DNA from 2 places in the Streptomyces sp. JNUCC 64 genome. Region 1 is predicted to be linked to the other one. Evidence: predicted binding sites of a transcription regulator. Region 1 holds the regulator's gene; the other holds the start of a gene.
What was found. Region 1 encodes HspR, which represses chaperone genes until heat shock. Its sites were predicted from a motif close to TTGAGNNNNNNNNNCTCAA; they were not measured.
Positions count from the first base shown of each region.

Region 2: lon (endopeptidase La) is a predicted target of HspR. The motif match lies at 6,557-6,575, and genes of this name have one in related genera.

Region 1 is NZ_CM137015.1:4,439,329-4,454,012, forward strand. Features, by position in the region: gene ACVWNX_RS18340 (hypothetical protein) at 1-242, shown strand, start outside; gene bldC (developmental transcriptional regulator BldC) at 1,236-1,442, shown strand; gene ACVWNX_RS18350 (DUF6274 family protein) at 2,361-2,549, opposite strand; tRNA gene ACVWNX_RS18355 (tRNA-Asp) at 2,727-2,801, opposite strand; gene hrpA (ATP-dependent RNA helicase HrpA) at 2,997-6,968, opposite strand; gene dnaK (molecular chaperone DnaK) at 7,273-9,114, shown strand; gene grpE (nucleotide exchange factor GrpE) at 9,111-9,821, shown strand; gene dnaJ (molecular chaperone DnaJ) at 9,855-11,042, shown strand; gene ACVWNX_RS18380 (heat shock protein transcriptional repressor HspR) at 11,057-11,512, shown strand; gene ACVWNX_RS18385 (helix-turn-helix transcriptional regulator) at 12,020-13,036, shown strand; gene ACVWNX_RS18390 (hypothetical protein) at 13,142-13,348, opposite strand; gene ACVWNX_RS18395 (hypothetical protein) at 13,345-13,707, opposite strand; gene ACVWNX_RS18400 (radical SAM protein) at 13,793-14,560, opposite strand.
Region 2 is NZ_CM137015.1:2,463,455-2,478,138, reverse strand. Features, by position in the region: gene ACVWNX_RS09835 (multifunctional oxoglutarate decarboxylase/oxoglutarate dehydrogenase thiamine pyrophosphate-binding subunit/dihydrolipoyllysine-residue succinyltransferase subunit) at 1-2,832, opposite strand, end outside; gene ACVWNX_RS09830 (HAMP domain-containing sensor histidine kinase) at 3,241-4,422, opposite strand; gene ACVWNX_RS09825 (response regulator transcription factor) at 4,671-5,411, opposite strand; gene ACVWNX_RS09820 (spermidine synthase family protein) at 5,525-6,277, opposite strand; gene lon (endopeptidase La) at 6,598-9,030, shown strand; gene ACVWNX_RS09810 (lysozyme) at 9,142-9,939, opposite strand; gene ACVWNX_RS09805 (MarR family winged helix-turn-helix transcriptional regulator) at 10,542-11,099, shown strand; gene ACVWNX_RS09800 (protein phosphatase 2C domain-containing protein) at 11,271-12,047, opposite strand; gene ACVWNX_RS09795 (sensor histidine kinase) at 12,442-14,684, shown strand, end outside.

The sequences.
Region 1 (14,684 bases):
AGGGGGTGACGGAGGTGGGGCGCTGGCTGGAGGAGTTCCATCCGAAGTCGCTGGTGGAGCTGGACTACGGCGGTCTGGTGCACGCGCTGCCCGCCGGACACCTGGCCGCCGACCGCTCGGCGGCGGACGTGGCGGAGGGCATCCGGGCCCTGCGGGAAGGGGACGGGACGGCGGCCGGGGAGGCGTACGGGCGGCTGGCCGAACGCTGGCGGCTGGTGCGCGAGCGTCAGTCGGCGAGCTAGGTCGTTTCTTACGGATCTGGCTGGATCAGGGAGCGGGGCCTGGTGCGTGCGATCGCAAGGCGGAGGAAGGAGCCCACGCGGAGCGTCGGCGACTGACGACAACGCGGCTGGGGGTCCCCCCGGGCGGAGCCTGGGGGAGTGCGTGCCAGGCCCCGCGAGCCCAGCAAGATCCGTAAGAGACGGCCTAGGTCCCGAAAGAGAGGACCCGAGCGAAACGGCTGGTTTCCGATGGTGGGGGCCGATCCGGGCGCGATCGCCGGGACCGTCCCCCGATGGACGGGGAACGGGCCCCTGACCCGCGAGTCCGTACGGTCCGGTCGGTCCGGGCCGGGAGTTCCGTGGTAGTGGCACGGAATCTGTCGTGGCCGATCGGGACCGGGTGTGGTGTCCTGACGAGCCGTTTCCTGGCAGGGTGGGTCCGGCGACCGTGGCTCCGGGGCCGGTGCGGGCCGGTGGAGCGACGGATTCCGTCGTGGTGCGGCGGGGGCGCTCCGCCGTCGCGCGGGCCGGTGGCCGGGGCCCGGGCGGAGGTCCGGGACCCGGGACGTAGGACGTAGGTCCTGATCCGGTCTTTTGCGTCAAGCGTGACGGACCGCACTAACCGGGGCCTTGCGCCCATCGCCACTCCTCGTGCCAAAATAGGACAAGGAGTCCGGGGAGGGCTCCTTCCGTCCGACTCTGGGTTGAATGCTCCGCATTGCACGCTATTGGGGGGTCTGTCGACCTTTGCTCACTCTGTGACGGATCGTCACGGGGGTGTGACTGTCCGCTATGGGATGGTCCATCGGCATCCGTCGGTGATGAACACCTGGGAGGGCAATTCCATCGGTTTGGCCGACGCGGCTGGACAGATGGTGTAGTTGTAGTGCCGAGGACAAGCCGTTCGTCCTATAACCGACTCGACCCGCGTCCGCCATTTCGGGCAACGCGTGTCAAGGTGCAGAATTTAGAGGAAAGAACCGAGAAGGTTCGGTTCTCCCGAGGAGGCCGCTCATGACCGCTCGCACCCCTGATGCCGAGCCGCTGCTGACCCCGGCTGAGGTCGCCACGATGTTCCGCGTCGACCCTAAGACGGTCACGCGCTGGGCCAAGGCTGGCAAGCTCACGTCGATCCGTACGCTCGGCGGGCACCGCCGCTATCGCGAAGCCGAGGTGCGCGCGTTGCTCGCGGGCATCCCGCAGCAGCGCAGCGAAGCCTGAACGATCGCACGACACCGCACGACCGCATGACCGCACGACCGGGACGGTTCACCGGGTCCCCCACTCGGTGAACACGCCCACTCAGCTCCACAGGACGTCGGGCCCTGCCCCAACAGGGCTCGTGCCGCGCCGGACACCCCGTCCGTCGAGGCCGTGACGTCGATGATCGCGCTGGACTCCGCCGGGTCCAGCGCGATTTTTCTTTGCCCGGACGACCCGGCTCCTGTTGTGCGGATTCCGTGGTGAAGGGGTGTGCGACCGCCGTCCCGGCCGCTCACGGGCCGCCCGGGGGTGCTCCAACTCCCGTGCGCCGAGGGCCTTCCGCCCCCGGTCGGGCGGTCGTTCGGAAGGACGCGTCGCCAGTGGTCCGGACCATTGGGTCCCCGCCCCCTCCGTCGAAGCCTCCACGGGCCCCAGGAGCCCCTGGAGGCCACTGCGGCCCCTCTTCCCGCCCCTCAGCCTCGTCCGGGCCTCTCGTGCCCGTTCAGGGCCTTTTCGCGCGGCCCCGGCCGGACCCGGCGTCGACGGTCGGGCGGAACGAGTGCTTCCGGTGGCTTCCGGAGGTCGGTTCCGGGGGTCTCTGGGAGGCTCCGCCCGGCTTGCGCGGGCGGTGTCGGACGTTCCCCGAACTGTCGGGGAAGGCAGTGCAATTGCACATATTAAATTGACCCCTGACGGGGTGGTGGTGAAACCGGGGGTTCCCGAAACTCTTACGGTGACACCCGTCACACCCATGGCGGCTTGTTGACTATCCGGTAACTGCGGTAATGCGCAAGGGTGATGGTGGAGGCGTTCCGGTCCGGGGCCGATCGTGGACGGCTCCGGACCCTCCGCCGGGGCGTCCGGTCGGTTGCCCGGCCGGATCTCCCCCCGTCGTCGCCGTGCCCGGTGGCCGACCGGGCGGCGGGTCGGTGTCCCTCACGCGTTCGAGGGAATCGCGGGGTCGGGGTCTTCCGGGGAATCCGTTCCCCCGGTAGGGGATTCCATGGCCAGTTTCTGCAGGGTCGCGCAGACCGGGCAGTGCCGTACCCGGTGCCGGTAACGGGACGCCGCCGAGAGGTGGGCGCGCAACAGCGCCCGTGTCTCGTGCCGAGCGACAGCCGTCATGTGCCACCTCCCGGGCCCCCGGTGCGGGGGTCGCCCTCCTGTACGGGGTACCCACGCGCGGGCGGGTCGTCAACCCGGCGCGGCGACTCCGTTTCCGGCGCGCCCGGTCCGGCCCATCGGCGGGACGCGCGCGGGCGCACGGAAAAGGCCCGCATCCGAGGGATGCGGGCCTATCTGCGGTCCTGACGGGATTTGAACCCGCGGCCTCCACCTTGACAGGGTGGCGAGCACTCCAAACTGCTCCACAGGACCAGGTTTCGCGGCGTCCGCTTCGACTGCTTTCCGCGGTGCGCTGCGAGACAGGACTGTACAGCAGCCCCGGCCATGAGGTCGAACTCACCGAGCGTGCGCGCTCCGTCACGGGCGCGCGGGCGGCCGTCAGCGCCCTCCGCCCCGCCGTGGCCGGGGCGCCCCGACGGGCGGCACGGTCACGGCGGGGCGGCGCGGTCACGGCACCTCGGCGTCGATCGCCTTCACGATCCGCTTGTCGGAGACCGGGTACGCGGTGCCCAGGGCGTGCGCGAAGTAGCTGACCCGCAGCTCCTCGATCATCCACCGGATCTCCCGCACCCGCGCCGGGACCGGACGGCCCCGGGGCAACTGCTCCAGCAGCCACGCGTACTCGTCGCGCATGTCGTGGACCTTCTCCATCCGGGTGGTGTCCCGCTGGACGTTGCCCGGCATCTGCTGGAGACGGCGGTCGGCGGCCACCAGGTAGCGCATCAGGTGCGGCAGCCGCGCGATGCCCACCTCGGTGACGAAGCCGGGCCGCACCAGGGCGGCGAGCTGCTCCCGGACGTCCGTGGTGTTGGCGAGCAGCGCGGGGCTGGTGGTGGCCCGCAGCCGTCGTTCGGCGGCCTGCCAGGCGGCGAGCACCTGACGGGTCTGGTCCACCGTCCGCACGGTCAGGTCGACGATGTCGGCGCGCACCCGGTCGTACAGCTTGCGGTAGGACTCCTCGTCCCAGGCCGGACCGCCGAAGTCGGCGATCAGCCGGTCCGCGGCGGCCGTGGCGCAGTCCTCGAAGAGCGCCTGCACCGAGCCGTGGGGGTTGGCCGAGAGCGCCAGCTTGGCCGCGTTGCCCAGCTTGCCCAGGGCGAACTTCGCCGGGTTCACCGGGATGTTCCGGACGATCAGCCGGCGGGTGCCCCGCCACATCGCCTCGGTCTGCTCGGCCTCCGAGTCGAAGAGCCGCACCGAGACGGTGTCCCCGTCGTCGACGAGCGCCGGGTACGCCTTGACCGGCTGGCCCGCGCGCCGCGTCTCGAAGACCCGGCTGAGCGGGCCGATGGTCCAGTCGGTGAGCCCGGAGCGTTCCACGGACGCCTGGCCGGAGCGCTCCGCGGTGGCCGCGGCGGCCTGGGAGAGCGCCTTGCGGGCCTTGGGCCGCAGCCGCTGCCGCAGCGCCTCCAGGTCCTTGTCCTCGGCGTCCGGGGAGACCTTGCGGCGGCGCTCGTCCACGATCCGGAAGGTGATCCGGAGGTGGTCGGGGACCCTCGACCAGTCGAAGTCGTCGGGGGAGACGGGCACCCGGACCATGGCGTGCAGTTCGCGGGCGAGGGTCGTCGTCAGGGGCTCCTGGAGGGGGGCCGCCCGCTCCAGGAACCGCTGGGCGAAGTTGGGCGCGGGCACGTAGTGGCGGCGCACCGGCTTGGGCAGCGAACGGATCAGCTCGGTCACCACCTGCTCGCGCAGCCCGGGGATCTGCCAGTCGAAGCCCTCGTCGGTGACCTGGTTGAGGACCTGGAGCGGGATGTGGACGGTGACGCCGTCCGCGTCCGCCCCCGGCTCGAACTGGTACGTGACCCGCAGCCGCAGCCGTCCCTGGGTCCAGGAGTCCGGGTAGTCGGCCTTGGTGACCGCCTCCGCCGACTCCCGGATCAGCATCTCCCGTTCGAAGTCCAGGAGGTCCGGCTCCTCCTGGCGCTTGCGCTTCCACCAGGAGTCGAAGTGCGCCCCGGACACCACGTGCGCGGGCACCCGCTGGTCGTAGAAGTCGAACAGGGTCTCGTCGTCCACGAGGATGTCGCGGCGGCGGGCCCGGTGCTCCAGCTCCTCGACCTCGGTGAGCAGCTTGCGGTTGTCGGTGAAGAACTTGTGGTGGGTGCGCCAGTCGCCCTCCACCAGGGCGTTGCGGATGAACAGGTCCCGGGAGGTCTCCGGGTCGATCCGGCCGTAGTTGACCTTGCGGTTCGCCACGATCGGCACCCCGTAGAGGGTGACCCGCTCGTAGGCCATCACCGCGGCCTGGTCCTTCTCCCAGTGCGGTTCGCTGTAGGTGCGCTTCACCAGGTGGGCGGCGAGCGGTTCGACCCACTCGGGCTCGATCCTGGCGTTCACCCGGGCCCACAGCCGGGACGTCTCCACCAGTTCGGCGGACATCACGACCTTGGGCTGCTTCTTGAACAGCGAGGACCCCGGGAAGATCGCGAACTTGGCGCCCCGGGCGCCCAGGTACTCGTTCTTCTCGGTGTCCTTGAGGCCCACGTGGGAGAGCAGTCCGGCGAGCAGCGAGGTGTGGACGGCCTGCTCGGAGGCGTCCTCCTCGTTGACGGCGACGCCCATGGACTTGGCGACCGAGCGCAGCTGGGCGTAGATGTCCTGCCACTCGCGGATGCGCAGGAAGTTCAGGTACTCCTGGCGGCACATCCGGCGGAACGCCGAGGAGCCGCGCTCCTTCTGCTGCTCGCGCACGTACCGCCAGAGGTTGAGCAGGGCCAGGAAGTCGCTGCTCTCGTCCTTGAAGCGGGCGTGCTGCTGGTCGGCCTGGGTCTGCTTGTCGGCGGGGCGCTCGCGGGGGTCCTGGATGGAGAGCGCGGCGGCGATGACCATGACCTCGCGGACGCAGCCGTTGCGGTCGGCCTCCAGGACCATCCGGGCCAGCCGGGGGTCCACGGGCAGCTGGGCCAGCTTGCGGCCGAGCGGGGTGAGCCGTTTGCGGCGGTCCTTCTCCGCCGGGTCCAGCGCGCCGAGTTCGGCGAGGAGCTGGACGCCGTCGCGGATGTTGCGGTGGTCCGGCGGGTCGATGAACGGGAACCGCTCGATGTCGCCGAGCCCGGCCGCGGTCATCTGGAGGATGACGGAGGCGAGGTTGGTGCGCAGGATCTCGGCGTCGGTGAACTCGGGGCGGGACGCGAAGTCGTCCTCCGAGTACAGCCGGACGCAGATGCCGTCCGAGGTACGGCCGCAGCGGCCCTTGCGCTGGTTGGCGCTGGCCTGGCTGATCGCCTCGATGGGCAGCCGCTGGACCTTGGTGCGGTGGCTGTAGCGGGAGATCCGGGCGGTGCCCGGGTCGACGACGTACTTGATGCCGGGGACGGTCAGCGAGGTCTCGGCGACGTTGGTGGCGAGCACCACGCGGCGGCCGGTGTGGGCCTGGAAGACCCGGTGCTGTTCGGCGTGGGAGAGCCGGGCGTACAGCGGGAGCACCTCGGTGCCCCGGCGGACGGCGCTCCCGGCCCGGGCGAACATCTTGTTGAGGGCGTCGGCGGTGTCGCGGATCTCCCGTTCGCCGGAGAGGAAGACCAGGACGTCGCCCGGTCCCTCGCCCTGGAGTTCGGTGACGGCTTCGCAGATGGCGGTGATCTGGTCGCGGTCGGCGTTGTCGCCCTCCTCCTCCAGCAGGGGGCGGTAGCGCACCTCCACGGGGTAGGTGCGTCCGCTGACCTCCACGATGGGGGCGTCCCCGAAGTGCCGGGAGAAGCGTTCCGGGTCGATCGTCGCGGAGGTGATGACGACCTTGAGGTCGGGGCGGCGGGGCAGCAGCTGGGCGAGGTAGCCCAGCAGGAAGTCGATGTTGAGGGACCGCTCGTGGGCCTCGTCGATGATGATCGTGTCGTAGGCGCGCAGCTCGCGGTCGGTCTGGATCTCCGCGAGCAGGATGCCGTCCGTCATCAGCTTCACGAAGGTGTCGCGGCCGACCTGGTCGGTGAAGCGGACCTTCCAGCCGACGGCCTCGCCCAGCGGGGTGTCCAGCTCCTGCGCGACGCGTTCGGCGACGGTGCGGGCGGCGATCCGGCGGGGCTGGGTGTGCCCGATCATGCCCCGGACGCCGCGCCCCAGCTCCAGACAGATCTTGGGGATCTGGGTGGTCTTGCCGGAGCCGGTCTCGCCCGCGACGATCACGACCTGGTGGTCGCGGATCGCGGCGAGGATCTCGTCCTTCTTCTGGCTGACCGGCAGTTCCGGGGGGTACGAGACCGCGGGGACGCGGGCGGCCCGGGCCGCGGTGCGGGCCTCGGCCCTCGCGGTCTCCGCCTCGATCTCGGCGAGGACCGCCGCGCGGGCCTCCGGCTCGCGGACGCGGACGGCGCCTTCGAGCCTGCGGCCCAGGCGCTGGGCGTCCTTCGGGGGTAGCGCGGCGACGCGGCGGCCGAGTTCGCCTCGGGGGCCGGGGGCGGGAGCGGGCTGCGTAGACATACGCCCCCCAGGATCTCACCTCGGCCCGGAAGCCGACGAACCCTTTTCCGGGGGGATTCCCCGGGGCCCACGGGGGTCCGGCGGGTCGTGAGCGGGAGGGTGCGGAGGGTGGCCGCTTGGAGGGAGCGCAGGTCAGAGGGGTGATTGCGGTAAGGGGAAGATAAAAGTTGAGCGGCACCGGCTCAGGTCTGTTGACCGCGTCGGAGCCTTGGTGCATTCTTGAGCCTGTCCCGCTCAGGTTGCAGGGGTTCCCCCACCGGACGCGGGACGCGATCAGTCAGCGAGTTCTCTGGAGGAAACCGAAATGGCACGTGCGGTCGGCATCGACCTGGGCACGACTAACTCCGTCGTCAGCGTTCTGGAGGGCGGCGAGCCCACCGTCATCACCAACGCAGAGGGCGCCAGGACCACGCCGTCCGTCGTCGCCTTCGCCAAGAACGGCGAGGTGCTCGTCGGTGAGGTGGCCAAGCGCCAGGCCGTCACCAACGTCGACCGGACCATCCGGTCCGTGAAGCGCCACATGGGCACCGACTGGCGCGTCGACATCGACGAGAAGGCGTTCAACCCGCAGCAGATCTCCGCCTTCATCCTCCAGAAGCTCAAGCGGGACGCCGAGGCGTACCTGGGCGAGAAGGTCACGGACGCGGTCATCACCGTCCCCGCCTACTTCAACGACTCGGAGCGCCAGGCCACCAAGGAGGCCGGTGAGATCGCGGGCCTCAACGTCCTGCGCATCGTCAACGAGCCGACGGCCGCCGCCCTCGCGTACGGCCTCGACAAGGACGACCAGACGATCCTCGTCTTCGACCTCGGCGGCGGCACCTTCGACGTCTCGCTGCTGGAGATCGGCGACGGCGTCGTCGAGGTGAAGGCCACCAACGGCGACAACCACCTCGGCGGCGACGACTGGGACCAGCGGGTCGTCGACTACCTGGTCAAGCAGTTCAACAACGGCCACGGCGTGGACCTCGGCAAGGACAAGATGGCGCTCCAGCGCCTGCGCGAGGCCGCCGAGAAGGCGAAGATCGAGCTGTCCTCGTCCACCGAGACCTCGATCAACCTGCCGTACATCACGGCCTCCGCCGAGGGCCCGCTGCACCTGGACGAGAAGCTCACCCGCGCCCAGTTCCAGCAGCTCACCTCGGACCTGCTGGACCGCTGCAAGACCCCGTTCCACAACGTCATCAAGGACGCGGGCATCGCCCTCTCCGAGATCGACCACGTGGTCCTGGTCGGCGGCTCCACCCGGATGCCCGCCGTCGCCGAGCTGGTGCGCGAGCTGACCGGCGGAAAGGACGCCAACAAGGGCGTCAACCCGGACGAGGTCGTCGCCATCGGCGCCGTGCTCCAGGCCGGTGTCCTCAAGGGCGAGGTCAAGGACGTCCTGCTGCTCGACGTCACCCCGCTGTCCCTCGGCATCGAGACCAAGGGCGGCATCATGACCAAGCTGATCGAGCGCAACACCACGATCCCGACCAAGCGCTCCGAGATCTTCACCACGGCCGAGGACAACCAGCCGTCCGTGCAGATCCAGGTCTACCAGGGCGAGCGCGAGATCGCCGCGTACAACAAGAAGCTCGGGATGTTCGAGCTGACCGGTCTGCCGCCCGCGCCGCGCGGCGTCCCGCAGATCGAGGTCGCCTTCGACATCGACGCCAACGGCATCATGCACGTGACCGCGAAGGACCTGGGCACGGGCAAGGAGCAGAAGATGACCGTCACCGGCGGCTCCTCGCTGCCGAAGGACGAGGTCAACCGGATGCGCGAGGAGGCGGAGAAGTACGCGGAGGAGGACCACGCCCGCCGCGAGGCCGCCGAGACCCGCAACCAGGGCGAGCAGCTCGTCTACCAGACGGAGAAGTTCCTCAAGGACAACGAGGACAAGGTCCCCGCGGACGTCAAGACCGAGGTCGAGACCGCCGTCGCCGAGCTGAAGGAGAAGCTCAAGGGCGAGGACGCGGCCGAGATCCGCACCGCCACCGAGAAGGTCGCCGCCGTCTCCCAGAAGCTCGGCCAGGCCCTCTACGCCGAGCAGGGCGCCCAGGGTGCCGCCGCCGGTGACGCGGGCGCGGCCGGGGCCAAGGCCGACGACGACGTCGTCGACGCCGAGATCGTCGACGAGGACCGCAAGGACGGTGCGGCGTGACCGAGGAGACCCCGGGCTTCGACGAGCAGGACGAGCCCGCCGACGTCTCCGAGGGCACCAGTGCCGCGAACGCCGACACGGACGGCGGCACCTCCGAGTCCGACGGGTCCCCCTCCGAGGGGGGCCCGGCGGGCCGGGCCGGGGACGCGGGCGCGGCGAACGCCGGGCTCACCGCCGAACTGGACCAGGTGCGCACCGCGCTGAGCGAGCGCACCACGGACCTCCAGCGGCTCCAGGCCGAGTACCAGAACTACCGCCGCCGGGTGGAGCGCGACCGGATCGCCGTCAAGGAGATCGCCGTGGCGAACCTCCTGAGCGAGCTGCTGCCCGTCCTCGACGACGTCGGCCGCGCCCGTGACCACGGCGAACTGGTCGGCGGCTTCAAGTCGGTGGCCGAGTCCCTGGAGACGGTCGTCGCCAAGATGGGCCTCCAGCAGTTCGGCAAGGAGGGCGAGCCCTTCGACCCGACGGTCCACGAGGCCCTGATGCACAGCTACGCGCCGGACGTCACCGAGACGACCTGCGTGGCGATCCTCCAACCCGGGTATCGAATCGGCGAGCGCACCATCCGCCCCGCGCGGGTGGCGGTCGCCGAGCCCCAGCCGGGCGCCTCGGCCACCAAGGCGGACGAGACGGACGGCGAAGAGGACGGCAAGGGCGCCGACGGCGCCGAGGGCAAGGACAGCGGTGCGCCCGACGAGGGCTGACCGCGGCACGCACGGAGAGGAGGGACGCCGGGGATGAGCACCAAGGACTTCATCGAGAAGGACTACTACAAGGTCCTCGGCGTCCCCAAGGACGCCACCGAGGCGGAGATCAAGAAGGCGTACCGGAAGCTCGCCCGCGAGTTCCACCCGGACGCCAACAAGGGCAACGCCTCGGCCGAGGAGCGCTTCAAGGAGATCTCCGAGGCGAACGACGTCCTCGGCGACCCCAAGAAGCGCAAGGAGTACGACGAGGCCCGCGCCCTCTTCGGCAACGGGGGTTTCCGCCCCGGACCCGGAGCGGGCGGCGGCTCGTTCAACTTCGACCTGGGCGACCTCTTCGGGGGCGGCTCCCCGGGCGGCGGCGGTGCCCAGCAGCCGGGCGGTTTCGGCGGCGGCATCGGCGACGTCTTCGGCGGACTGTTCAACCGTGGCGGCGGGGGCGGGGGCCGTACCCAGCCCCGGCGCGGCCAGGACATCGAGTCCGAGGTCACGCTGAGCTTCACCGAGGCGGTGGACGGCGCGACCGTGCCGCTGCGGATGTCCTCGCAGGCCGCCTGCAAGGCGTGCGCGGGCACCGGCGACAAGAACGGCACCCCCCGGGTGTGCCCCACCTGCGTGGGCACCGGCCAGGTGTCCCGGGGCGGCGGGGGCGGCTTCTCGCTCACCGACCCGTGCGTGGACTGCAAGGGCCGCGGACTGATCGCCGAGACCCCCTGCGAGGTGTGCAAGGGGTCCGGGCGGGCCAAGTCCTCCCGGACCATGCAGGTGCGCATCCCGGCCGGCGTCTCGGACGGACAGCGCATCCGGCTGCGCGGCAAGGGCGGCCCGGGCGAGCGCGGCGGCCCGGCCGGCGACCTGTACGTGGTGGTGCACGTCGGCACGCACCCCGTGTTCGGCCGCAAGGACGACAACCTCACCGTCACGGTGCCCGTCTCCTTCGTGGAGGCGGCGCTCGGCGGCGAGGTGCGGGTGCCGACGCTGGGCGGTCCGCCGGTGACGCTGAAGCTGCCGCCGGGCATCCCCAACGGCCGCACCATGCGGGCCCGCGGCAAGGGCGCCGTCCGCAAGGACGGGACCCGTGGCGATCTGCTGGTGACGGTGGAGGTCGCGGTGCCCAAGGACGTGACCGGCAAGGCCCGGGACGCCCTGGAGGCGTACCGGGAGGCGACCGCGGACGACGATCCGCGGGCGGAGCTGTTCGAGGCCGCGAAGGGAGCATGAGGGCCATGGACGCGATGGGCACCGGCGGACGCCGCCGCGGCAACCCCTACCAGTTGACCGACGACTCGCCGGTGTACGTGATCTCGGTCGCGGCCCAGCTCAGCGGCCTGCACCCGCAGACCCTGCGCCAGTACGACCGGCTCGGCCTGGTCTCCCCGGACCGCACCGCGGGCCGGGGCCGCCGCTACTCGGCCCGGGACATCGAACTGCTCCGCCAGGTGCAGCAGTTGTCCCAGGACGAGGGCGTCAACCTGGCCGGGATCAAGCGGATCATCGAACTGGAGGGCCAGGTGGCCGCGTTGACCGCGCGCGTCGCCGAACTCCAGGACGCGGTGGAGGGCGCGGCGGCCGCCATCCGGCAGCGCGAGGCCGCGGTGCACGCCTCGTACCGCCGGGACCTGGTGCCCTACCAGGAGGTCCAGCAGACCAGCGCGCTGGTCGTGTGGCGCCCCAAGCGGGGACAGGAGTAGCGCCTCCGCCGTCCGGCGGGGCGAGCGTGGGCCGAGGGGCCGGAAGGTGAACCTTCCGGCCCCTCGTTCCGTCCGGCGGACCGGACGGGCACACCCCGGTGAACCCCCCTGTAGCTAACCCGGGTGTGACTGTCTGTGAGGTGTGCGAAGCTTGGGGTGCTCGCTCACACTCCCGTGATGTGGGGGACCGTGGTCACGGCTGGTCGGTGGGGCCCGCCCGATCGACGGCCCCCGGTGCCGCCCGTCGGTCCCGGCCGTCTCTCCGGCCGGTGCGCCCGGCGGGCGCCGGAAGCGAGGGTGCCCCCGGGTCGACCAGGGGGATTGGCCGACTCGGGGATCACCCGGGGCGACCAAGAATTCCCCTCCCCTCGCCCCGCGCCCACTCTGCCGGTCACGGGGCGACGGCACCACCGTCATCTTGTTGCACTGCGCCAAGAGGCGGGGTGGACGCAAGGGGAAAGAACCGAACGAACCGGTGGCAATTCCACCGGTGGTGGGGACGGGGAGATGACTGAGGCGCACGCGCACGGGGTGGACCGGCTCTGCGAGGAGGGCGAACGGGTCTACCGGCAGGCGCTGGACGCGGGCCGCGTCGGGCGGGCCGCCGTGGGCGGGGCGCCCTGTCTGCTCGAACTGGGCCTGCTGCACCCCGACCCCGACGACACCGAGTGGCTGGTGCCCGAGTCCCCCGGCGGGGTGCTCGCCCGGCTGAGCCGGTCCCTGCGCGACGAACTCGCCCAGGGCCAGGCCCGGGCCGCCGCCATGGCCCGGCTCGCCGAGCGGTACGCCTGCCTCGCCCCGGAGGGGTTCGCGGGGATCACCGGCGCCGGGGCGGCGCCCGGGGTGCCCGGACTGCGGGTGCTGGAGAGCAAGCCCCGCATCCGGGAGGCCATCGCGGAGGCGTCCGACGGCTGCGCCGTGGAGCACCTGGCCGTCCAGCCCGGCGGGGTGCGCCGGGAGAACGTCCTCAAGGACGCGCTGCCGCTGGCCCTCGACATGGCCGCGCGCGGGGTCCGCATGCGGACCCTGTACACCCACTCCGCCCGGCACGGGCAGGGGCTCTACGAGTACGTGGAACGGGTCGGGGGCGCGGCGGAGGTCCGCACCCTGGACGAGGTCCCCGAACGGATGCTGATCTTCGACCGCAAGGTCGCGTTCGTCCCCGCCACCGAGGACCGCACGGTGGCGCTGGAGCTGCGCCACCCCGGGCTGGTGGAGTTCCTCGCGATCGTCTTCGAACGGTTCTGGCGGCTGGCCCACCCCCTGGTCGAACCGTTGCCCGTCCGGGCCGGGGTGGAGGGCATCACCCGGCGGGAGTGGGCCATCGCGGCGCTGCTCGCCGAGGGCCACACGGACGCGGAGATCGCCACCCGGCTGGGCATCAACGTCCGCACCGCGCGGCACCACATCCGCAAGCTCGCGGAGGAGCTGGGGGCTGCCAGCCGGGCCCAGTTGGGGGTGCGGATCGCCCAGGCGGGGCTGGACACCCCACCGAGGCCCCCGACGCCGGCGTCGGGGGCGTAGCCCCCTTCGGGGCGGTGCGCTTCCGCCTCTCCGGGTTTCGGGTGCGGGTGCGTCCGGGCTGGTCGCGCCGTTCCCCGCGCCCCTTTGGGGTGCTTGGGGACGGGGTCAGTTCGTGGGCGGGGGGTCGGTGGGGCGGTCGTTGGTGAGGTGGTGGGGGCAGGTGTGGTGGGTGATGGAGGTGGTGTCGCCGTTGGTGCTGGTGCGGCTGGTGTAGCCGATGACGATGGGTGCGGTGGTCCAGCGTCCGCAGGTGTGGCAGTGGGCGCCGGTTTCGGTGGGTGGGCCGTCGTGGAGGAGTGCGTCGCGGGTCATGCGGCGGCCGTTCCGGTCCCGGTCCCCGTGACCTGGTGGACGCCTCGTGCGAGGTAGGGGTAGTCGTAGCCGCGTTCCGCGAAGGCGGTGGCGTAGAACCGTTCGCGTTGGGCGGGGCTCAGGTGCTGGGCTTCTTCGGCGCGGAAGATCGCGAGGGCTTCGGCTGAGCTGGGGCCGGTCCAGGGGCGGCGCCAGGGGTCCCGGTCCGGTGCGGGGGTGGGGATGGCTACGGGGACGGGGGCGGGACTGAGTTCGGGTTGGGTGAGGTGTTGGGCGGTGTGGCGTCCGGGGCGGGTGCGGCGGGTCAGGGGCAGATGGGCGAGCACCCGTACGAGGGCACGGGCGATACGATCGCGCATACGTCGGTCAGCTCCTCTGAAGCTGTCTTGGCGGAGCCCCGATGGACCGGTGCAACGGTCTGTCGGGGCGTTTGTGTGCGGTGGGTCAGGTGGTCGCTTGGTGGTGTCCGTCGAGGAGTGCGGGGAGTGGGGTTCGGCGGACGTTTCCGGTGGGGGTGTCGGGGGAGAGCGGGCAGCCGGTGAGGTTGCCGTTGGGGTGGATGGTGAGGCGTCCTCGGGCGTGGTGGGCGTAGGTCTCGTCGAGTCCGGGTCCGGGTGGGGGGTTGCGTCCTGTGGTCCAGGCGCGGTCGATGGTGACGCGGGTGACGCCCATGGCTGTGAGGTCGGCGCGGGCCCAGCGGATGCGCTGGCCGTGGAAGGTGTCCGTGATGCGGGCGCGGACGCGGACTCCGCGCTGGACGGCTTGGCGGATGGTGTGGCGGATGTCGCTGTGGCTGCCGGGGTGTCCGGTGAGGTGTTCGTGCTGGTGCGAGGAATCGCTGTGGTAGCCGGTCGTCACGCCGATGCCGGGCCGGGTGAGCAGGTCCCACCAGTCATCGCGGATGTGGGCGAGGTCGGTGTACAGCTCGACGGTCATCCCCGACGACAGGGCGTGTGCGGCGAGGTCGGTCCAGTGGGGGTGGAGGGTCGGCTCCCCGCCGATCAGCCGGAGGTGGGGGACGCCGAGCGCGGCGGCGTCGGTGATGACGCGGCGCCAGTCGTCGGGGGTCATGTTCCCGGGTACGGCCCAGGGTTCCGGTTCGGAGAGGCAATGGGCGCAGTGGCGGGGACAGCGGCCGGTGATCTCCAGTTCCAGCGAACTGATCCCCGCGAACACCCTTCGCAGCGGGGACGGTTCATCAACCAGCGGCATGGGCCGTTCCTTATCACTGTGTCAAAGTTGCGGGTCGCGGTCGCGCGGTCGTGGTGAGTGGTGCTCCCCCTGCCGGGCGACAGGTCAGCGGGGCAGGGGGAGGTCCAAGGGGCCCGGATACGCG
Region 2 (14,684 bases), 2.0 Mb from region 1:
GCCGGAGAGCCGGACCGGGGTGCCCTCCATCAGCAGCGAGCCGATGGCGAGGGTCTCGCCCATGCCCCAGTCGATCGTGCCGTCCTCCACCATCGCCGCGCGGCGCTGGAGCTGCGGCAGCAGCCGGGGGTGGACGGTGACCCGCTCGGGGATGTTCACCTGGGAGGCGGCGATCCGCTTGACGACCTCCTCCGAGACCGCGGTGGTCACGGCCACCGGGAACTCGGCCTGCGGGTCGGGCACGTGGACCTCGCCCGGCTGGGCGGTGGCCTCGCGGACCTCGGTGAAGACCTTCTCCAGCTGGCCCTGGAAGTCCTGGAGCGCCTGCTCCGCCTCCTCCAGGGTGATGTCGCCGCGACCGATGAGGGACTCGGTGTACAGCTTGCGCACCGAGCGCTTCTTGTCGATCAGGTCGTACATCAGCGGCTGGGTGAAGGCCGGGTTGTCCGACTCGTTGTGCCCGCGGCGGCGGTAGCAGATGAGGTCGATCACGACGTCCTTGTTGAACGCCTGACGGAACTCGAACGCCAGCCGCGCCACCCGGACGACGGCCTCGGGGTCGTCGCCGTTGACGTGGAAGATCGGGGCCTCGATCATCCGCGCCACGTCCGTCGCGTACATGGAGGAGCGCGAGGACTCCGGGGCGGCGGTGAAGCCGACCTGGTTGTTGATGACGATGTGCACGGTGCCGCCGGTGCGGTAGCCGCGCAGCTGCGACATGTTGAGCGTCTCGGCCACGACGCCCTGGCCCGCGAAGGCCGCGTCGCCGTGCAGGGCGACCGGGAGGACGGTGAAGTCCGTGCCGCCCTTGTTGATGATGTCCTGCTTGGCGCGGGCGACGCCCTCCAGGACCGGGTCGACCGCCTCCAGGTGCGAGGGGTTGGCGGTGAGCGAGACCTTGATCTGCTCGCCGTCCAGACCGGTGAAGGTGCCCTCGGCGCCCAGGTGGTACTTGACGTCGCCGGAGCCGTGCATCGACTTCGGGTCGAGGTTGCCCTCGAACTCCCGGAAGATCTGCGCGTAGGACTTGCCGACGATGTTGGCGAGGACGTTGAGCCGGCCGCGGTGGGCCATGCCGATGACGACCTCGTCCAGCCGGGACTCCGCCGCCGAGTCGATGACCGCGTCCAGCAGCGGGATGACGGACTCGCCGCCCTCCAGCGAGAAGCGCTTCTGACCGACGTACTTGGTCTGGAGGAACGTCTCGAACGCCTCGGCGGCGTTCAGCCGCCGCAAGATGCGCAGCTGCTCCTCGCGCTCCGGCTTGGTGTGCGGGCGCTCGACGCGGTCCTGGATCCACTTGCGCTGCTTGGGGTCCTGGATGTGCATGAACTCGATGCCGGTGGTCCGGCAGTACGAGTCGCGCAGCACGCCGAGGATGGAGCGCAGCTTCATCATCGACTTGCCGGCGAAGCCGCCGACCGCGAACTCCCGCTCCAGGTCCCACAGGGTGAGGCCGTGCTCGGTGATGTCCAGGTCGGGGTGCTTGCGCTGGCGGTACTCCAGCGGGTCGGTGTCGGCCATGACGTGGCCGCGGACCCGGTAGGAGTGGATCAGCTCGAAGACGCGGGCGGCCTTGGTGACGTCGTCGTCGTGCGAGGCGTCGATGTCCTTGAGCCAGCGGACCGGCTCGTAGGGGATGCGCAGCGCTTCGAAGATCTCGTCGTAGAAGCCGTTCTCGCCGAGCAGCAGGTTGGCGACGACGCGCAGGAACTCGCCGGAGGCGGCGCCCTGGATGACCCGGTGGTCGTAGGTCGACGTGAGCGTCATGACCTTGGAGATGCCGAGCTTGTTCAGGGTGTCCTGGGAGGTGCCCTGGAACTCCGCGGGGTAGTCCATCGCCCCGACGCCCATGATCACGGCCTGGCCGGGCATCAGACGCGGCACGGAGTGCACGGTGCCGATGCCGCCGGGGTTGGTCAGCGAGACCGTGACCCCGGTGAAGTCGTCCATGGTCAGCTTGTTGTCCCGGGCGCGGCGGACGATGTCCTCGTACGCCTGCCAGAACTCGAAGAAGTTGAGCGTCTCGGCCTTCTTGATGGCCGCGACGACGAGCTGGCGGTCGCCGTTCGGCTTCACCAGGTCGATCGCCAGCCCGAGGTTGACGTGCTCGGGCTTGACCAGGGTCGGCTTGCCGTCCTTCACCGTGAAGGAGTTGTTCATCGACGGCATGGCCTTGACGGCCTGCACCATCGCGTACCCGATGAGGTGCGTGAAGGAGATCTTCCCGCCCCGGGCGCGCTTGAGGTGGTTGTTGATGACGATGCGGTTGTCGAACAGCAGCTTCACCGGGACGGCGCGCACGGACGTGGCCGTGGGCAGCTCCAGGGAGGCGTTCATGTTCTTGGCGACGGCGGCCGAGGGCCCCCGCAGCGTCACGAACTCGGGGCCCGAGGGGGCCTCGGCGGCGGGTGCCGGAGCGGGCGCGGCGGCCTTGGCCGGAGCACCCTGTGCGGTGGTGCCCGGGGCCGGGGCGGCCGGAGCCCGTACGGCGGGCGCGGCCGGGGGGGCCGCGGCGGCCTTCGGAGCCGGGGCGGGCGGGACGGCCGCGGCCGGGACGACGGGCTGGGCCGCCTCCGTGACCGGGGCGGTGGTCTCCGCCGGGACCGGGGTCGCGGCTGCGCCCGGCTTGTAATCGGCGAAGAAGTCCCACCAGGCGCGGTCTACCGAGTCCGGGTCCTGGAGGTACTGCTGATAGATCTCGTCGACGAGCCACTCATTGGCACCGAACGCCACGGCGGGGTCCTTGCCCTGCCCGGGGTGTTCGGTCGTGGGTGCACCTCCCGGCCGGGGGCTGGGGGAGCTCGAGTTACTGGGGGACTGTGGCGACACGGCGGCAACCGCCCTCTTCCGCTTCACAAGATGATGGACAGCGGGAATCAAGGCTACGCCTTGCGGGGCCAGGAGTGCAGGCGGGACGGGTGATCCGTCGCGTAAGTCACACTGGAACCCGTGTTTCGGGGAGGGGAATGGCGGGAAACAAGCGGGGTTCCCTGTCATCAGTGGGGCAAACGCGCACGTCAGGGCGCGGCAGGTCGACCCGTGAGGCGCTCGGAGCGCCCTGGGTGACGGCTCTCGTTCGTACTGGATCGTGTCAGCACGTCGGATGCTCGGCAGCGTCCGGAATCCGATCGATTCGGTTCCGGGCGCGACCGGAATGGACGGGAAGACCCACGGAACCGCTCCCACGAGCACGGGGAGGGGACCGTTGGACCTGGCCTGTCGCCCCGAACCCTAACGTCAACCGGGGCCACGGGACAGCCCCGGAAGGATGACCTGGATCCGGCAGCCCCGCGAGGACTCGGCCACCCCGATCCGTCCCCCGTGCAGTTCCACCGCCCAGCGGGCGATGGCGAGCCCCAGTCCGGTGCCGCCGTCGCTGCTCCCCGGCCCCGGGGGCGGCGGCACCGGGGACCCCGGACCGCCGCCCGCCGGGTCGGTGTACGGCCCCCGGTTGAACCGCTCGAAGACCCGGTGCCACTCCGACTCGGGGATGCCGGGGCCCTCGTCCACGACCTCCAGGGTCAGCGACTCGGGCCCCTCGCCGCGCCGCGCCCGGACGGTCACCCGGCCGTGCGGGGGGCTGTGCTTCACCGCGTTGTCGATCAGGTTGGCGACCACCTGGTGGATGCGTTCCGGATCGGCGTGCGCGGTCAGCTCGGGAGGGGACACGTCGAGGTGCAGATGGACGTCCGTGCGGGTGTGGCTGCCGGAGCCGGAGGCGATGCCCGCGCGCGCGGAGGAGACCATGTTGGCTTCCTTCAGCACCCCCGACAGATACGGCCACACCTCGAAGCGCCGGGTCCGCAGCGGCACCACCCCGTTGTCCAGCCGGGAGAGGTCCAGCAGGGTCTCCACCAGCCGCCCGAGCCGTTCGGTCTGCTTCAGGGCGGTGCGCATGGTCTCCGGGTCGGCCGCCGAGACCCCGTCCACCACGTTCTCCAGCACCGCCCGCAGCCCCGCGATGGGGGTGCGCAGCTCGTGCGAGACGTTGGCGACGAGTTCCTTGCGCTGGCGGTCCTGGGCCTCCAGGTCGTCGGCCATCCGGTTGATGGTGGCCGCGAGGTCGCCCAGTTCGTCGCCCCGGTCGTGGCCCCGGACCCGCCGGGTGTAGTCGCCGTGCGATATGGACCGGGCGACGGTGTTCATCTCGTCCAGCGGCGAGGTCAGCGAATGCGCCACGAACTGGGTGAGCAGCAGGGTCGCGATCACCGAGAACACCGTGATGAACCGCAGCTCGGTCTCGGTGCGCACGGCGATCATCAGCAGTCCGGTGGTGATGAACACCGAGACCACGACCAGGGTGCCGAGCTTGGTCTTGATGGAGAACGGGCGCAGTCCGCGCGCGGCGGGGGCGCGGTGGCCGTCCGCCGGGCCGCCGGGGCGGTCCGTGGTCCGGTCCTCCGAGGTCCGGCTGTCCATGGTCCGGCTGTCCGCGATCCGGACGTCCGTCGTCCGGTCGTCCGGGGCGGGGTGCCGGTCTCCGGGGCCCCGGAGGCCGGGGGGAGCGTCCCGGGCGGCGGCGGGACGGCCGGGGCCGTTTGAGGGGCGGTCGGGTCCGGCGGCGGGACGGCCGGGGGCTTCCGGGGGGCGGTCGGGTCCGGCGGCGGGGTGCCCGGGGCCGTGGGGCGGCCGGGCGGGGCCGTCGGGGGTCCGGGCGGCGGGCCCGCTCACGGCGTCGGGGTCTCCAGCGCGTACCCGACCCCGTGGACGGTCCGGATGCGCTCGGCGCCGATCTTGCGGCGCAGGGCCTTGATGTGGCTGTCGACGGTCCGGGTGCCGGAGGCGTCCGCCCAGTCCCACACCTCGGCCAGCAGCTGTTCCCGGGAGAGCACCGCGCGCGGGGTGTTCGCCAGGCACACCAGCAGCTCGAACTCGGTGGGCGTCAGATGCACGTCCGCGCCCCGGATGCGCACCCGGCGCTGGGCGTGGTCGATCTCCAGCTCCCCGAGGCGCAGCGAACCGCCGCGCGGGGTGGTCGCCGCGAGGGCGGCCCGTTCGACCCGGCGCAGCAGCACGTGCACCCGGGCGGCCAGCTCCCGCATCGAGAACGGTTTGGTCATGTAGTCGTCGGCGCCCACGCCGAGCCCCACCAGCATGTCCGTCTCGTCGTCGCGGGCGGTGAGCATCAGCACCGGGACGGGGCGCTGGGCCTGGACCCGGCGGCAGACCTCCAGCCCGTCGAAGCCGGGCAGCATCACGTCGAGGATCAGCAGGTCGGGCTGCCACGCCTGGGTGGTGTCCACGGCGGTGGGCCCGTCGCCCGCGGTCTGGACGAGGAAGCCCTCGGCGCGCAGCCGGGCGGCGATCGCCTCGACGATCGTGGCGTCGTCCTCCACCACGAGCACCCGCCGCTGCGCGCCGCCGGGTACCGGGGCGCCGCCTTGCTGGGTGGTGTGTGTCTGCTCCATCGCCCGCCCCTGACTGAGCTGTTCGGAATCCGTGGGGTGAACCCATGGCTGTGCCCGGCGCCCCGGTGATCGGCGCGCCGGTGTGCAGACTAAGGGCACGGAGCGCGCCCCGGCTATCCAGCTCTGACGGCGAGGTGGACGACGTCCGGAACGCCCCTCGCGACGGCGATTTCATGGGTACGGACCGCTTGGAACCCCGAATTCCGCAATGTTCCTTCGAAATCGGCGGAGGGTTGCGCGGACCACACCGCGAGCACTCCGCCGGGTCGCAGCCGCGCCCGGCACAGGGCGATCCCGGTGGGCGCGTAGAGCCCGCCGTTGTCCTCGGTGACGGTCCAGTCGGGTCCGTTGTCGATGTCGAGGCAGAGGGCGTCGTAGCTCCGGTCCGTGGCGCGCAGGTGCTCCAGGAGCCCGGTGTGGAGGACCTCGGTGCGGGGGTCGGCGAGGGCGGTGCGGGTGAGGGGGGAGAGCGGGGCGCCTTCGCGGTGCCAGCCGATGACGGCGGCCTCGCGCTCGACGACGGTGACCCGGCCCCAGCGGGGGTCGGCGGCGGCGTGGGCCAGGCTGAAGCCGACGCCGAGCCCGCCGACGAGGACGTGGCCCCCGGGCGCGGCGCCGCCGTCCGCGAGGGCGTCGGCCGCCGCGTCCACCAGGAGGCGTTCAGAGCGCCCGTCGGAGGTGTCCATCAGGAAGCAGCCGTTGGCGATGATCTGGAGCAGATCGCCGTGGCGGCGCAGGACCACCTCGCCGTGGGGGCCGGTGCGGCGGTCGAGGACCTCCGGGGCGTCCGTCGGTCCCGCCGGGGCGGCCGTCGGGGCGGCACTCGGGAGGGTCGTGGGGGCGGTGGTGGGGTGCGGATGCGGCATGGGGGGCATTGTCGTGGGCCCGGCGCGGCGGATGGCGTGATCCAGCCGGTCGCGGAAGGGCTCCGGCGTGTCCCCGGAGGTCGGGGGAGAGGGCTCCGGAGCTGTTGCCGGAGGTTGGCGGAGGGGGTTCCGGAGCGGTTCCGGAGGTCGGGGAAGAGGGCTCCGGAGCGTGTCCCGTCGCGCCCGGGGAAGGAGGCTCCGCGGCGGTCCCGGATGTTTGCCCTGAGCGAACGGCGGGCCGTGGGCGGGGGAGCGGGAACAATCGGGGAGCCCCGCGCATTGAGTCGGCATAGCTCAACTTGAATGCCGAAGGGGAGATCATGGCTGCTGAGTCTGTTGGTTCCAAGGGCACCGCACTGTCGCTGCCGGTGCTGCCCCTCGACGACGAGGTGGTGCTGCCCGGCATGGTCGTCCCGCTGGACCTCAACGACCCCGACGTCCGCGCCGCGGTGGAGGCCGCCCAGGCCGCCGCCGGTTCCGCGCCGGGCAAGCCGCGGCTGCTGCTGGTCCCCAGGATCGACGGCACCTACGCCGGAACGGGCGTGCTCGGCACCGTGGAGCAGGTCGGACGGCTCGCCGACGGCGACCCCGGCGCCCTGATCCGGGGCCGGGAGCGGGTCCGCATCGGCGCCGGGACCACCGGACCGGGCGCCGCGCTCTGGGTCGAGGGCTTCCGTATAGAGGAGAGCGCGCCCGACCCGCTGCCCGGTTCCGTCACCGAACTGGTCACCGCGTACAAGGCCCTCGCCACCAGCTGGCTGCGCAAGCGCGGCGCCTGGCAGGTCGTGGACCGCGTCCAGCAGATCGAGGACGTCTCCCAGCTCGCCGACAACTCCGGCTACTCCCCGTTCCTCACCGTGCAGCAGAAGGTCGCCCTGCTGGAGACCGCCGACCCGGTCGCCCGGCTCAAGCTCGCCACCGAACAGCTGCGCGAGCACCTCGCCGAGCAGGACGTGGCCGAATCCATCGCCAAGGACGTCCAGGAGGGCGTCGACAAGCAGCAGCGGGAGTTCCTGCTCCGCCGCCAGCTGGACGCGGTCCGCAAGGAGCTGCGCGATCTGAACGGCGACCCGGACGGCGAGGCAGAGTCCGACGACTACCGGGCCCGCGTCGAGGCCGCCGACCTGCCGGAGAAGGTCCGCGAGGCCGCGCTCAAGGAGGTCGACAAGCTGGAGCGGGCCAGCGACCAGTCCCCCGAGGGCGGCTGGATCCGCACCTGGCTGGACACCGTCCTGGAGCTGCCCTGGAACGAGCGCACCGAGGACCGCTACGACATCGCGGGCGCCCGGGCCGTGCTGGACGCCGAGCACGCGGGCCTCGCGGACGTGAAGGACCGCATCACCGAGTACCTCGCGGTGCGCAAGCGGCGCGCCGAGCGCGGCCTCGGGGTGGTCGGCGGACGGCGCGGCGGCGCGGTGCTCGCCCTCGTCGGCCCGCCCGGCGTCGGCAAGACCTCGCTCGGCGAGAGCGTGGCGCACGCCATGGGCCGCTCCTTCGTCCGGGTCGCCCTCGGCGGCGTCCGGGACGAGGCGGAGGTCCGCGGCCACCGGCGCACCTACGTCGGCGCGCTGCCCGGCCGGATCGTCCGCGCGGTCAAGGAGGCCGGGACGATGAACCCGGTGGTCCTGCTGGACGAGATCGACAAGGTCGGCTCCGACTTCCGGGGCGACCCGGCCGCCGCCCTGCTGGAGGTCCTGGACCCGGCGCAGAACCACACCTTCCGGGACCACTACCTGGAGGTCGAGCTGGATCTGAGCGATGTGGTCTTCCTGGCCACCGCCAACGTCCTGGAGGCGATCCCGGAGGCGCTGCTGGACCGGATGGAGCTGGTCCGCCTCGACGGCTACACCGAGGACGAGAAGGTCGTCATCGCCCGGGACCACCTGCTGCCGCGCCAGCTGGAGCGGGCGGGCCTGGCCGCCGGGGAGGTCACGGTCGACGAGGGCGCGCTGCGCGCGCTGGCCGGCGAGTACACCCGGGAGGCCGGGGTGCGCACCCTGGAGCGGGCGATCGCCCGGCTGCTGCGCAAGGTCGCCGCCCGGCACGAGCTGGGCGAGCGGGAGCTGCCGTTCGCCGTCACCCGGGAGGAGCTGCGCGGGCTCATCGGACGGCCGCACCACGTGCCCGAGTCCGCCCAGGACCCGGCCGAGCGCCGCACGGCGGTGCCCGGGGTCGCGACCGGACTGGCCGTGACCGGCGCGGGCGGTGACGTCCTCTACGTGGAGGCGTCGCTCGCGGACCCGGAGACGGGCGCGGCGGGACTGACCCTCACCGGCCAGCTGGGCGACGTGATGCAGGAGTCGGCGCGGATCGCGCTGAGCTTCCTGCGCTCGCGCGGCGCCGAGCTGGAGCTGCCGGTCGGGGACCTCAAGGACCGGGCCGTGCACGTCCACTTCCCGGCGGGCGCGGTCCCCAAGGACGGCCCGAGCGCGGGCGTCACCCTGACCACCGCGCTGGCCTCGCTGCTCAGCGGACGGCAGGTGCGGCCGGACGTGGCGATGACCGGCGAGGTCTCGCTGACCGGCCGGGTGCTGCCGGTCGGCGGGGTGAAGCAGAAGCTGCTCGCCGCCCACCGGGCCGGGATCACCACCGTGGTGATCCCCAAGCGGAACGAGGCCGATCTGGACGACCTGCCCGCCGAGGTCCTGGCGAAGCTGGACGTCCACCCGGTGACGGACGTCCGCCAGGTCCTGGAACTGGCGCTCAGTCCGGCGACCCACCGGGCCGCCCCGGCGGTCCCGGCCGCGGCCTGACCCCCGGCGTCCTCCGAAGGCGCCCCTCACGTCCGGAACCCGCCCTCCCCTTCTTCTCTCCCGGGGAGGACGGGTTCCGGCCCGTCCGGGGTCATGCCCCGGACGGAGGGGTCAGCCGGTGGCCAGGGCCTGGACCCGGTCCAGGGCCCCGTTGAACCGGTTGTGGTCCCCGACGAGGGGACCGGTGGAGGTGTACTGCCACATGGTGTGGGTCGCCCAGCCCGCCGGGAGGGGGCCGGGGGCGGCGGCGTAGCGGGCGATCCACAGCGGGTTGACCGCGCCGAAGGCGGGGGAGCCGCCGGTGCACTGGGTCCACCAGTTGGTGGCGGTGTAGATCACCGCGTCCCGGCCGGTGCGCTGGCGGTAGCGGTCCAGGAAGTCCCGGATCCAGCCGGTCATCTGGGCGGGCGTCTTGCCGTAGCAGGCGTCGCCGTACGGGTTCCACTCGATGTCCAGCACCCCGGGCAGGGTCCGTCCGTCGCCCGACCAGCCGCCGCCGTTGTCGGCGAAGTAGTCCGCCTGGACGGCTCCGCTCGTGGTGTCCGGGGTGGCGAAGTGGTACGCCCCCCGGATCATGCCGACGGCGTACGAGCCGTTGTACTGCTGCGGGTGGTACGGGTTCTTGTAGTACGTGCCCTCGGTGGCCTTCACATAGGCCCAGCGCACCCCGCTGTCCCACAGGGCCGGCCACGCCACGTTGCCCTGGTGGCTGCTGACGTCGACGCCCTCGGTCTGCGCCACCCGCGTGGACCGGTTCTCCGGCACGGCTTCCGGGCCGGCGCCCCCGTCGTGGGCGAGCACCCCGATGCCCATGTGCGCGGAGCCGCGCGGCGGCACGGTGGGAAGGGCGGGGACAGGGGGGACAGCGGGAACAGCGGGGTCGCCCGGTACGGCGGGTTCACCGGGCACACCGGGTTCGCCGGGCGGGACGGTGATCCCTGGGCCGGTGGTGCCGACAGCGCCGGTGATGCCGGTGACGCCCGTAGTGCCGCTGGTGTCCGTGGGGGGAGCGGGAGGCGTGGAGCCCAGCGGCGCGGTGGGGTCGGTGTGGAGCGTCGGGTCCACAGGCGCGGTGGGGTCCGTGTGGAAGGTGTGGTCGGGAGGAACCGGCGGCGTCACCGGGACGGCGGACGCGGCGGTGGTGACGGTCGGGTCCCCGGGCGCCGGGCCGTCCTCGGCGACGGCCGTGGCGGCGGGCAGCAGTGTTCCTATCGTCAGGAGCGCGGTGAGGAACGGCCGCCGGGGCAGCGGCGACCGGAAGGGGCGTCCGGAGCGGTCGCCGGTCCGGGAGCGGGACGTGGTGCGGGTTCGGTGCACGGGGGCCTCCGTCGGCCTGGGGAACGCGGGCTCGGATACCAGGACTACGGCGCCCGGCGCCGGGGCGCGCGTCGGAGACGGCCGGTCGCCGGACGGGGAACACCCCTTCGGCGGGACTGCGAAATACTGGGGGGACCGGGCGGCGGAGCCGTCCGGGGGAGCAGCGGGGACCACGGGAACGGGGAAGACGGGGCATGGACACGGACGTGGACGAGGTCCGGGACGGAACGGGTCCCGGCCGTGACCGGGCGGACGGGACGGGCGGCGCGACGGGCCCGGCCGGGGAGCCCGGACCGCCCGGCGGGGATGCCGCCGACCTGGTACGGGTGGAGTTCCTGGCGCTCGAACGGGAACTGACGGTGTTTCTGCGCCGGGCCCGCGCCGCCTCCGGGGAGATCGCCCGGGCGGTCCATCCGGAGCTGGAGCCGGGGGCGTACGGGCTGCTGGTGCGGCTGGACGAGAGCGGGGCGCTGCGGGCGACCGACCTCGCCGGTTACGTGGGGGTCGGCAAGGCCACGATGAGCCGACAGCTCAAGGTGCTGGAGTCGCTGGGCCTGGTGAGCCGGGACCCGGACCCGGCCGACGGCCGGGCGTCGTTGATCCGTTTGACTGACGCGGGACGGTCCCGGGTGCACCGGGTCCGGGAGGCACGGCGGGCCCGGTACGTCAGCCAGCTGGCCGACTGGGCCCCGTCCGAGGTCGCCGAACTGGCCCGACTGCTGCACCGCCTCAACAGCTCGACCTCGGTCTAGCCCCGGTCGCGGTCCTGGCTCCAGCCCCGGCCCTGTCCCTGGCCCTGTCTCGGGCCGCGCTTCCCGGACCCGGCGCACCCGGGCCTACCCATCGGTGGGGTCTCCGCCCCGCACGGCCCGTGCCGTCCTGAGGAACCGTGACGTCCGGCGGCGCCCCCGCCCCGGGAGGGGTCAGAGCACCGCGTACACGGCCGTCGCGTCGTCGTGGCGCTTGCCCCGGGCGGGCTCCGGCCCGGCGTTCTCCGCCGCCCGGACCCGGTCCACCAGTGCCTGGGGTCCCCGTTTGGCGAGGAGGTCGTGGCACTCGGCCCAGTCGCCGAGGCCGAACCGTTCCACCCAGCGCGACGCCCCGTCGGTGAGCGCGGCCAGGGAGCGCACCGTCTCGCGGGGCAGTTCCCCGGTGAGCGCCCGGGCCGTGACCCCGGGGTCGGCGGCGGCGGTGAAGAAGCCGCCCTCCTTGTTGCGGAGCAGGGTGTCGGTGGCCTCCACGGAGCGGAGGACCTCGCGGGGCGCCCGGTCCAGCCGGTCGTCCAGGACGGCCTCGACGCCCCCGTCGACGCGCTCCAGGAGCAGCACCGAGTCGGACAGCACCAGGTACTCGACCCTCGTGCGGTCCCACCGGGCGAGGACCACCGTCGCCTGGGGTGTTCGCACGTGAGAAAGGTCACACGTCTGACGGTGCGCGTCCGCGGTCCTACGGATCGCGTGCGAAAGCACCTCCCGCAGCGTCAGATCTCCTCGCGAAACGGACAGTTCGCCGAGGGTGCCGCCGAGGCGCGCGGTGAACCAGGGAACCCCGTGCAGGCATCCGTCGTCGCCCGGCGGCGGAGTGACCCCGTCCAGTACGACCAGCGTTCCGCCTTGTCCGGAGGCCGGGGCCGCCGTCGAGACGAAGTCCTCGTTGGGCCGGTCGGGGTTGCCGGGCGCCGTGGCGATTTCCATCCGCATCGGACCAGTCTGCACGAGCGCCCACCGATGCCCATGAATCGGTGGCGGGGGTGACGCAGAGGTGAACGAAGGTCAACGGTCCGCCGGTCGTCCGCCGGGGGATCCTGACTGGTTTGCGGAGGAATGGTGTGTTCCGTCGAGACGTGGTGGGGCATCCTGCCAAACGCCGCCGATCACGTCCAACCGACCCACCGCGCACCGGGGGTGACGCGTGCCACGGGAACTTGCCGCTCAACTCCCGGTCGATGTTCACTCCTTCGGGTGGCGGGTCCGGTGATGCGCGACCACTCCCCACCAGCGCTGGAATGGTCAGGTTCCGAATCCGGCGGAACCGGTGGCTGACGGTCCGTCATCCGGACCCATGAGTGCCGGAACCATGGGTAGTCGACTCAGAATGCGAGCACCGGTGCAGAAGATGCGGCCTCGGCGCAAAGGCGGGCGGACGGCCCCGGAGCAGAGCGCGGTTCCGTCCCCGTCCGGTCCACCCGGCACGCCCGGGGGGCCCTCCGGCGTGCCCGGCCCGCCGCCGTCCGCGACCCCGCCGACCGGTACCGGTCCGGACGGCGGCCCCGCCGGTCCGCCGCCGTCAGGGGGACCCGCCGTCCGGGGGAACCCTCCGTCCGCCGACGGGGCGCCCCGCAAGCGCCGCGCCCGGGTCCGCAACCGGCTCCTCGTCTCCGTCACCGTCGTCGCGGCGGCCGTCGCGGGTGCCGGGGCCCCCGCCCTGCTCACCGCCTCCACCGACCTCCGGGACGCCCAGCGGCTCGTCACCGCCGCCGAACGCGCCCGCGAGGGCAGCGCCCTCGCCCACGCCCTCGCCGCCGAACGCGACGAGATCATCGCCTTCATCGCCGCCGGACGCCCCGAGGGCGAGGGACTGTCCGAACAGCGCGCCGCCCGCGTCGACCGGCGCGTCCAGGAACTGCGCGCCGACGCGCCCCCCGCGCTCCGCGCCGACCTGGACGCCGTCACCGCCGCCCGCCGCGCCGCCCTCACCGGCGAGGGCGGCGCCCTCAAGGCCCACGAGGCGTACGCCCGGGTCATCACCGAACTCCACCGGCTCGCCGAGGACGTCGCGGCCCGCACCCCGCCCGTCGCCGCGCCCGGCGCGCGGTCGCTGGCCGACCTGGACCGGGCCGTGGAGCAGACGTCCGCCGCCCGGGGGCTGCTGCTCGCCGCGCTCGCCGTGCCCCGTTCGACCGCCACCCGGATCAACCCCACCACCGGACTCACCGAGACCGTCCCGCACGAGACGGCCCGGGACGCGGCCAAGCGCCTGGAGCTCAGCTCCGCCGCCCAGCGCGCCCACCACCGCTCCACCGCCGCGCTCGCCGACTTCCGGGACGTGGCGCCGTCGGCTGACCTGGACTCCTACGAGGCCACCGTCAACGGCGCCGAGGTCACCACCGCCGAGCGCCACCTCAACCGGCTCACCGACGAGGCCCGGCTCAGCACCGCCGACCTCGGGCTCGACGCCGGGAAGGTGGCCGCCGCGCTCACCTCCCGGGTCGATCTGATGCGGAGCGCCGAGGCGTCCCTCGCCAAGGCGCGCGCCGACCGGCTGGCGGAACTCCGCGACGACGCCGTCACCGATCTGGAGATCCGGGTCGCCGTGGTCGGCGCCCTGCTGCTGATCGCCGTGGGCTTCTCCATGGGCATGGCGCGCTCGCTGACCCGGCCGCTGGCCGTGCTGCGGCTCGGCTCGGCCCGGGTCGCCGCCGACCCGGCCGTCGAGGAGCCGGTGAAGTTCACCGGACGGAACGACGAGTTCGCCGAGGTCGTCCGGTCGGTGAACGCCCTCCACGCGCACGCCGTCGCCCTGCACGAGCGGCTGACCACCCTGGAGGGCGACCGCAAGCACCTGGTCGGGGAGCGCCAGGCGATGGCCGACCGCACCGCCGAGCTGCGCGCCGAACTCGCGGAGGCGTCCGCCCACCTCTCCCGGGTCCGCCAGGGCATCCAGGGCACCTTCGTCAACCTGGCCCTGCGCACCCTCGGACTGGTGGAGCGTCAGCTCGCCGTCATCGAGGGGCTGGAGGAGCGCGAGCAGGACCCCGAGCGGCTCGCCACTCTCTTCCGCCTCGACCACTTCGCCACCGTCATGCGCCGCCACAGCGAGAACCTGCTGGTCCTCGCCGGGGCCGACCACGGCCACCAGCACCCTGGCCCGGTCCCGCTGGTGGACGTGGCGCGGGCCGCGGTCAGCGAGATCGAGCGGTACGAGCGGGTGCGCATCACCTCCCTGCCGCCGCACACCCACCTCGCCGGGTTCGCCGCCGACGACCTCAGCCATCTGCTCGCGGAACTGCTGGAGAACGCCACCTCGTTCTCCCCGCCGGACGCCACCGTCGAGGTCTCCGGCTGGCTGCTGGAGAGCGGCGAGGTGATGCTCTCGGTGCAGGACGAGGGCATCGGGATGACCGCCGAACGGCTGCGCGAACTGAACCTCCGGCTCTCCGGCTTCGACCCCGAGGACCAGAACGCCGGGCCCGAATCGGGCGACGGGCTGGGCCTCGGGCTGTACGTGGTCGCCCGGCTCGCCCACCGGCACGGCGTCCGCGTCCAGCTGCGCGAACAGCAGCAGGGCGGGGTCACCGCCGTGGCCGTGCTTCCCAAGGGGCTGCTGGCGGCCGAGCC